One region of the Peribacillus simplex NBRC 15720 genome, then DNA from elsewhere that is predicted to be linked to it. Evidence: predicted binding sites of a transcription regulator. Region 1 holds the regulator's gene; the other holds the start of a gene.
The links. The regulator LexA, encoded in region 1, represses DNA repair genes until DNA is damaged. The targets are predictions, from matches to a motif close to CGAACATATGTTCG.
Positions count from the first base shown of each region.

Region 2: a site for LexA is predicted at 1,483-1,496, ahead of uvrB (excinuclease ABC subunit UvrB). Genes of this name have one in related genera too.

Region 1 is NZ_CP017704.1:655,246-659,682, forward strand. Features, by position in the region: gene tkt (transketolase) at 1-193, opposite strand, end outside; gene BS1321_RS02955 (DUF896 domain-containing protein) at 426-659, opposite strand; gene BS1321_RS02960 (YneB family resolvase-like protein) at 725-1,381, opposite strand; gene yneA (cell division suppressor protein YneA) at 1,401-1,712, opposite strand; gene lexA (transcriptional repressor LexA) at 1,868-2,491, shown strand; gene BS1321_RS02975 (glucosaminidase domain-containing protein) at 2,786-3,229, opposite strand; gene BS1321_RS28475 (hypothetical protein) at 3,199-3,327, opposite strand; gene BS1321_RS02980 (hypothetical protein) at 3,654-3,941, shown strand.
Region 2 is NZ_CP017704.1:2,899,717-2,904,153, forward strand. Features, by position in the region: gene BS1321_RS13830 (catalase) at 1-988, shown strand, start outside; gene BS1321_RS13835 (CsbA family protein) at 1,179-1,409, shown strand; gene uvrB (excinuclease ABC subunit UvrB) at 1,628-3,613, shown strand; gene uvrA (excinuclease ABC subunit UvrA) at 3,620-4,437, shown strand, end outside.

The DNA.
Region 1 (4,437 bases):
AAAGAACAAAGCGGTCTCTATTAAACCAATCTGGATTTTTAGGGTTATGGTTCATATATTCGGTCCATAGTTTATACGCCATCGGCGCTGCACCCATTGGCATACCTGGATGGCCAGAATTAGCCTTTTCAATTGCATCAATCGATAATGTACGAATCGTATTAATAGAAAGTGCATCTAATTTATCTAACATATCGTAAAAACATCCCTTCCTGTAATGTACCTCTTTATATTATAGTGACAAGCATAATATCACAACTAAAATCACCATTTACTGCCCTAATATTACAATTTTCTAGAAATAAGAGAAGTCCCCTATTTAGATTAAACTAAATAGGAGAATACATACATGAATGCACTCTCTTTTCATTCCTAAATGCTAATAGAATCCTCAAAGGGAATTTTCCATCAGAAGAATCCAAGAATTAATGTAAATTTCTTTTTTCTTTTATATTTTTTATCTTTTGAGGAGTGACGTCATTACCTTCTGGATCAACGACTTTCACATGCTCCAACGTATCGGTCATGGACTTTCTGAAAGTTTCCAAATACTCACTTCTCAATTGAGTTTGCTCTTTCGCCTCAGCTTCCGTCAAACCTTCAGCCTTTGCCTTTTTAGAAAGTTCATTAATACGGGCTATTTTTTCTTTTGATAACATAATTTCGCTCCTTCATAATCTGCGGATATTGTCATGGTATTAAAAAAAAAGCGAAATTACAAGTTCTATGATTTACTTTCCTTTGTATTCATTTGATGTTCGAGAAAACGCCTGTTCACAGTAGCCTTAGATACATTGTATCCAAAGCCCCTTAATGTGGCTGCGATTTCTGAGAATGTCAATCCATTGGCCCGAAGTTTAATAATTTCTTCAATAGGAATCTCCATGCGGTCCCTTCCAGTGGAATTCCTTTGATTATGAAGATTTTTTTGAGGACGGTACCCTTTTTCAACGGCTCTTATCATCCCGCGCTTTATTTTAAGATTATGTAGTTTCCTTTGATATTCTTCTACAATACCGACTATCTGGATGACCATGGCATCCGAATCCGATAACTCAAGCTCCCCATCGTGTGAGAGCGTATAAATTTTCACATCTTCTTTAAGGATGACATGGAAAAGGGCTATTTTGGCATTCCCTCTTCCCAGTCTTGTTTCGTCCTGGATTAATAGTACTTCAGCTTCTTTGGTTTTAAATAGTTCGAGCATGTCAAAAATACCATCCCGATTCAACTCATAACCACTTGCCTGTTCTTTAATTATGGAAACAACTTCCACATCCATCTTTTCTGCCAATTTGACTAATTCATCTTCCTGCCTTGCCAATGATGTTTCCTGTGACTCTTTTTCTGTGCTGACCCTACAATAGATTACCGCCTTCATAATACCCTACCTTCACTACTTACTGCTCACTGGCCAAATTCTGGACAAGTTCTTCCCCTTTAACCGGTATGACGATGACTTGACCAGGTTTTATCGAATCCGCCATGACTCCATTATGCTCTTCTATCCAACCAATGAATTCTTTTTTTGTCAAATTTGCTTCTTCATATTCTTCGGCAATTCCCCATAAGGTGTCACCTTCACTTACTTCTATAGAAAGGAAATCTTTTTTTTGATCATTGTTCAATGTACAAGAGAATAAAATTGAAAAGATGAATACTGATCCCGCTAATAGAATCGTATAAATATAATTTTTGTATAATTTTTTCATAAATATCCCTCCAAAGCGAATGTTCGTTCGTATGTTATGGTAAAATTATAATACGAACGTTTGTTTCAGTCAACAACAAAATTCGAACTTATGTTTGTATAGAGTTGGGGGCCATGCTATAATGTAGCAAAGAACATTGGGGAAGAGGTGCACAAATGACTAAACTATCAAAACGGCAGCAAGATATTCTTGATTTCATTAAAGAAGAGGTCCGCCAAAAAGGGTATCCACCTTCCGTACGGGAGATTGGCGAAGCAGTGGGACTTGCTTCAAGTTCAACAGTACACGGACATTTATCCCGCCTGGAAAGTAAAGGCCTGATTAGACGTGACCCAACCAAGCCAAGGGCCATTGAAATAATGAATTCGGAGGAAGCGAACAATATTCCCAAAGCCAATGTCGTGAACGTGCCGTTACTTGGAAAAGTAACAGCGGGCATGCCAATAACCGCCATTGAGAACATAGAAGAATACTTTCCGCTTCCCGAAAGCATGGTTCCACATGATGACCATGTATTCATGCTGGAAATCATGGGTGAAAGTATGATCGAAGCAGGAATTCATGATGGAGATTATGTCATCGTGAAACAACAAAGCAGTGCCAATAATGGAGATATCGTCGTGGCCATGACGGAAGATGATGAAGCCACTGTAAAACGATTCTTTAAGGAACCGGACTACATAAGGCTTCAGCCTGAGAACTCAAATATGGAACCAATTATTTTACGAGATGTTTCGATACTTGGAAAAGTAATAGGCTTATATAGACAAATACACTAAAAGCGCTAACCGCGCTTTTTTTGTTTGTTTAATTTATGTCCCAAATTCTCTCAATATGCATATGGAAGAGTAGATTTTGAAATATTTTTTAATAGAATCAAGTTTTCCATGGGAATATTAACCTCCTTTATAACGGATGAAAGGTGTCTTGATATATGTACTTTCGAAAGAAAACCTATTTCAAATAAAAAAGGAGAGCGGTAAATTACCGCTCTCAGTCAAAATTCATTTCACTCTTAATCTTTGGTTCACTTTAATAAGGTTAAAGTCGATCAAGCCATTCCACTGTTGTATCTACACTTGTGTCGAACCATATGCCTTTGCAAGCCCTGAGACTGAATCCCCCTTTTTGACAATATGATAAACCTCTTCGATGCTTACATCATATTTAGTTAAATCGCTTGTTTCGATTAGGTTTACCAGTTTTTCTATATATTTCGGGTCCGAGGCGTAGCCCGAATCGAATATTGCTTTGAGTGCTTTTTTGTAATCTTTTTCTCCAATGACAGCAGTATATAGACCTCTATTCCACGAAGTCCCCTTTTCATATAGATTGGCAAGATCTCGAAGACTTTCTTCCCAAGTTGGGTATTTTCTGAATTTGTTCCATACTTGAACGGGCACACCGTTGACATATTCCATTGTTTGAATAATGACAGACTCTCCCTTAAAGTCACCTTGTACCAAATATATTTTTCCTTGATTTGCTAATAAGCTTGTCCCATTTCCACTCTCCAAACAAGCTTGTGCAATGACAACAGAAGGTAAAATTTTAAATTCCTTTTGAATTTCTGGGCATAAGGAGCAATTTCCTTAATAAACGTTTCCTTGCTCATAAGAACCTCCCATTATTAGAATCACTTTATTTTTTACTCTAAACTATGGGAAAGTTACAGCTTGTCCAACAAAGAAAGTTCGGAAAATTGTATTTACCTAAAGTGGCTCGCTCCGCGTCTTATTAAAACCATTACAGAAAAAGACGTCAATCCAGAAAATCAATGGATTTATGGATTTTAAATTGAACTCTGAAAATCTTCAAAACTTATTTTGTAAAACCTTTCAATAATTAATTTTTAAATATGTATTCATATACTATGGTATAAAACCTTGATAAATAGTAAAAATTAATTTTAAAAACTTTCAGTGTTAAGGTGGTGAAATTATGGACTTCCCAACCATCCATACAAACTTTTGGGATGCAGTGATAGCCATTCCTACCATCATGATTCTTACTCAACTTATAAAGGTCATGTTTCGGATTCCTCCTAAATTCATCCCAAGCATCGCTTTGGGACTTGGCTTATTCATTTCCATTTTCATAAGCCATCGTCATCATTTGGTTGCTGGAATTTTCATGGGCTGGTTTTATGGCTATGCAAGCATAGGCAATTATGCTGCACTCAAAACTGGTATTTTGTCATATAGAGAATCCTATCCAAAGGCGGATTAAATCTATACAGGTTATCCTCGTTGCATTTCATCAATCTATTTTATTGCTAGGAGACCTGACTTGCTTATATCCCCATATAACGCCCATAAATTTAACACATTAATTAACAATTACGACTTGGCTGTTTCCTTTGGCTGAATAGCCATCACCCTTGTTAACCCTATCATTTCACACCTCCCTCTCATTTCATCCAAAAAACACCTTCTCAATTAAGAGAAGGTATCAGTTTGTCGACAAAAGGAGGTTCGGAATGCTCTCACCTCGAAACATGATTTTAAAAGTAAACTTCCTTCATGTTTTTTTACTCGTTTATACTGAGGAAACCCCCACTCGATTGAAGTAATTTGTGACACTCCTGCCGAATATCTGGCTATACGAGACCCACAGACGCATGCGGCGAGGAGGCTTGGCAGTGAGTTGGCGGAAAGGGAGCGGATTTCTGAAAACGGCTGGAATTTTTTTTGAGGGTTTCTTAAAATTGAACGTGATTGGAACG
Region 2 (4,437 bases), 2.2 Mb from region 1:
GGGCATTCCAGCTAACTACCGCATGATGCAAGGATCAGGGGTCAATACTTATAAATGGGTGAATGAGGAAGGGAAAGCCGTGCTTGTCAAGTATCACTGGGAACCGAAACAAGGGATCAAGAACCTGACACAGCAAGAGGCAAATGAAATTCAAGCTACGAATTTCAATCATGCCACACAGGATCTATATGAAGCGATTGAACGCGGGGACTATCCTGAATGGGATCTCAACGTACAGATCATGAGTGATGATGATCATCCTGAGTTGGATTTTGATCCGCTGGATGATACGAAGATCTGGCCGAAAGATGAGTTCCCATGGCTGCATGTCGGTACGATGGTATTGAATAAAAACCCTGAAGACTATTTCACTGAAGTCGAACAGGCTGCATTCGGCACGGGTGTCCTAGTGGATGGACTGGACTTTTCTGATGACAAGATGTTACAGGGACGTACATTCTCTTATTCCGATACACAACGTCACCGTGTTGGCGCGAATTATCTGCAATTGCCAATTAATGCTCCAAAGAAACCAACAGCCACGAATCAGACTGGCGGACAGATGCAATATGAAGTTGGCAGAGGCAGTCAAAGCCCGCACATCAACTACGAACCATCAACCGTCGGCGGCTTGAAAGAAGCCAAGCAGACGGGCAAGGAGTATACACCTATGGTGGAAGGGAAGCTTGTTCGTGAGACAATCGATCGCCAGAACAATACGAAACAGGCTGGTGAAACATTCCGTGAATTCGAGGATTGGGAAAAAGACGATTTAATTTCCAATTTAGTGGCGGCATTGGCTCCTGCCGACAAGCGCATTCAGGAAAAAATGATAGCACTTGCCGAAGAAGCCGATGAAGAGTATGGCCGCAGATTGAAAGAGGGACTGGCCACGGCTTCTGAACATACGGACTCTTCAAAACCTTTGGGTGGGACGGATAACCCTGAGGACGCCGTTAAAAAAGGACATGAAGCGGATCCATATTGATTGGAGTGAAAAGAAGCAAACTTCCCTTTAAAGGGGTTTGCCTCTTTTTTTTAATGGGCATAATTGATGGATGTGTGGAATGTTCTCCTGATGATGCCTTGAAAATCAAGTGGGAAATTGATTGGCAAAAAACCTCATAATCATTTAAACTGAAACTACTCTATTTTTCTCTTATAAAGGAGATGAAAAAATGATTAAAATTCTTTCTGCCCTTTTCCTTCCTTGTCTACTTGTCATGCTATTTTCAAGAGTCACCTATAACAATGTCGTAGGCCTTGTTTTAACTGTTGCCTTGATTACAGCTTCCGCATATAAAGGTTATACGCATACAAACTTATTGATCATCGTCGATGCCTTATCCCTGACAGTGGGATTTTGGTTATCAAAAAGAATGATGAAACGTACATCCAAGAGCGCCTGACACTAAAGGTGCTTTTTTTGTACTCAAACGTGTCATTCCCCTCAACACATCATGAAGTCCGTAACCTAAAAATAGAATGGATGTTCGCTTATTACTGGTTTGTTTTAAGGCTATTGTGGTAGAATGTGTATATATGCTTTATTAAACCGGAATAAATAGAAGGGATATAGGCATGTCCCGTTTTCATATAAAAATATTTCAATAGGAGGCTATGCTTGGTGAAGGATAAGTTTGAGTTAGTCTCAAAATACTCTCCTCAAGGAGATCAACCGGCAGCAATTGAAATGCTGGTCGAAGGGATTAAGGAAGGCAAGGAAATGCAGACGTTATTGGGTGCAACGGGGACAGGGAAAACGTTCACCGTTTCCAATGTGATCCAAAGAATCAATAAACCGACTCTTGTCATTGCCCACAATAAAACGTTGGCAGGGCAGCTTTACAGTGAGTTCAAAGAGTTCTTCCCTAATAATGCCGTTGAATACTTCGTTAGCTATTATGATTATTACCAGCCAGAAGCTTATGTTCCATCCACGGATACCTTCATCGAAAAAGATGCAAGCATCAATGATGAAATCGATAAACTGCGTCACTCGGCAACTTCGTCTTTGTTCGAAAGGAAAGATGTCATCATCATTGCCAGTGTTTCGTGCATATATGGACTCGGTTCTCCTGAAGAGTACCGGGAGATGGTTGTTTCCCTCCGAACAGGCATGGAAATAGAACGGAATGCCTTGCTGCACAGACTCGTGGATATTCAATATGAGAGGAATGATATTGCTTTCCAAAGGGGGACTTTCCGCGTTCGCGGCGACGTGGTCGAAATTTTCCCGGCCTCACGTGATGAACATTGCGTACGGGTGGAGTTTTTCGGGGATGAGATTGACCGTATCCGTGAAGTCGATGCCCTGACTGGTGAAATTACTGGTGAACGTGAACATATCGCCATTTTCCCGGCTTCCCACTTCGTAACCCGCGAAGAGAAAATGCGGATAGCCATTCAAAATATCGAAACGGAATTGGAAGAGCGATTGAAGGAATTAAGGGAAGATGAAAAACTCCTTGAAGCACAGCGCTTGGAGCAGCGGACCCGTTATGATTTGGAAATGATGCGGGAAATGGGCTTTTGTTCAGGGATCGAGAACTATTCCCGCCATTTAACCCTTCGTCCCTCAGGTGCGACACCATACACTTTAATAGATTACTTTCCAGAGGACTTCCTATTGGTCGTGGATGAATCACACGTAACCCTTTCGCAAATCCGCGGAATGTTCAATGGCGATCAGGCGCGTAAGCAAGTGCTAGTCGATCATGGCTTCCGTCTGCCGTCTGCAAAAGATAACCGCCCGCTAAGATTTGAAGAATTTGAAAAAAAGGTCCATCAATCCATATTCGTTTCGGCAACTCCGGGACCATATGAACTCGAACATACGCCAGAAATGGTTCAGCAGATCATCCGTCCTACCGGATTGCTGGATCCGACGGTAGAAGTGAGGCCTATTGAAGGGCAGATAGATGACTTGATCGGTGAAATACATGAGCGCGTCAAAAAGAACGAGCGTGTGCTCATTACGACCTTGACGAAAAAGATGTCTGAAGATTTAACTGATTATTTAAAGGAAATCGGCATTAAGGTCCAATATCTTCATTCGGAAGTGAAGACCTTGGAAAGGATAGAAATCATTCGGGAACTTCGAATGGGCAAATATGATGTACTCGTTGGAATCAATCTTTTAAGGGAAGGCCTGGATATTCCGGAAGTGTCGTTAGTGACCATTCTGGATGCCGATAAAGAAGGGTTCCTTCGCTCGGAACGTTCGCTTATTCAAACGATGGGCCGTGCAGCCCGTAATTCCAACGGCCACGTCATCATGTATGCAGACCGCATCACGAATTCGATGGAACTTGCCATCAATGAAACGAGCCGGCGTCGTGAAATCCAGGGAAATTATAATAAAGAGCATGGAATAATGCCTCAAACCATTCAAAAGGATATCCGTGACTCCATAAGGGCGACTCATGTAGCCGAAGAAAGCGAAGAGTATAAGGAAGACCTTGCACCAAGCCTCGCGAAGCTTCCTAAAAAAGAGCGTTTAAAAGTGATGGCAAGCATGGAAAAAGAAATGAAAGAAGCGGCAAAGGCACTGGACTTCGAGCGAGCTGCCGAGCTGCGTGATTTATTACTAGAGTTAAAAGCGGAAGGGTGACGAAACATGGCAATGGATAAAATTGTGATAAAAGGTGCCAGGGCCAACAATTTAAAGAATATTGATATCACGATACCGAGAGACAAACTTGTTGTGCTGACCGGATTATCGGGATCTGGAAAGTCTTCCTTGGCTTTTGATACGATTTATGCAGAAGGGCAAAGACGTTATGTAGAATCACTTTCCGCTTATGCCCGTCAATTCTTAGGCCAAGTGGATAAACCGGATGTCGATGCGATTGAAGGTTTGTCACCAGCCATTTCCATAGACCAGAAAACGACCAGTCGAAATCCTCGTTCAACCGTAGGGACTGTTACGGAGATCTATGATTATTTAAGGCTGTTATTTGCACGGGTCGGAAGACCGACCTGTCCGATCCATAATATTGAAATCACCTCACAAACGATTGAGCAAATGGTGGACCGCATTCTTGATTACCCTGAGCGAACCAAGCTTCAGGTATTGGCACCGCTTGTCTCAGGCAGAAAAGGGACACATGCAAAAGTTTTGGAGGAAGTTAAGAAACAAGGATATGTCCGCATTCGTGTGAACGGGGAAATGCATGATCTCAGTGAGGAGATCACTCTCGAAAAAAATAAAAAACATTCGATTGAAGTCATCATAGACCGGATCGTCATTAAAGAGGGTATCATGGCTAGGCTTGCAGATTCATTGGAAAGTGCTTTGCAGCTTGGCGAAGGCAAAGTCATCATTGACGTCATGGGTGAGGAAGAGCTGCTGTTCAGTGAACATCATGCTTGTCCATACTGCGGATTTTCTATTGAAGAGTTAGAGCCGAGAATGTTTTCCTTCAATAGCCCGTT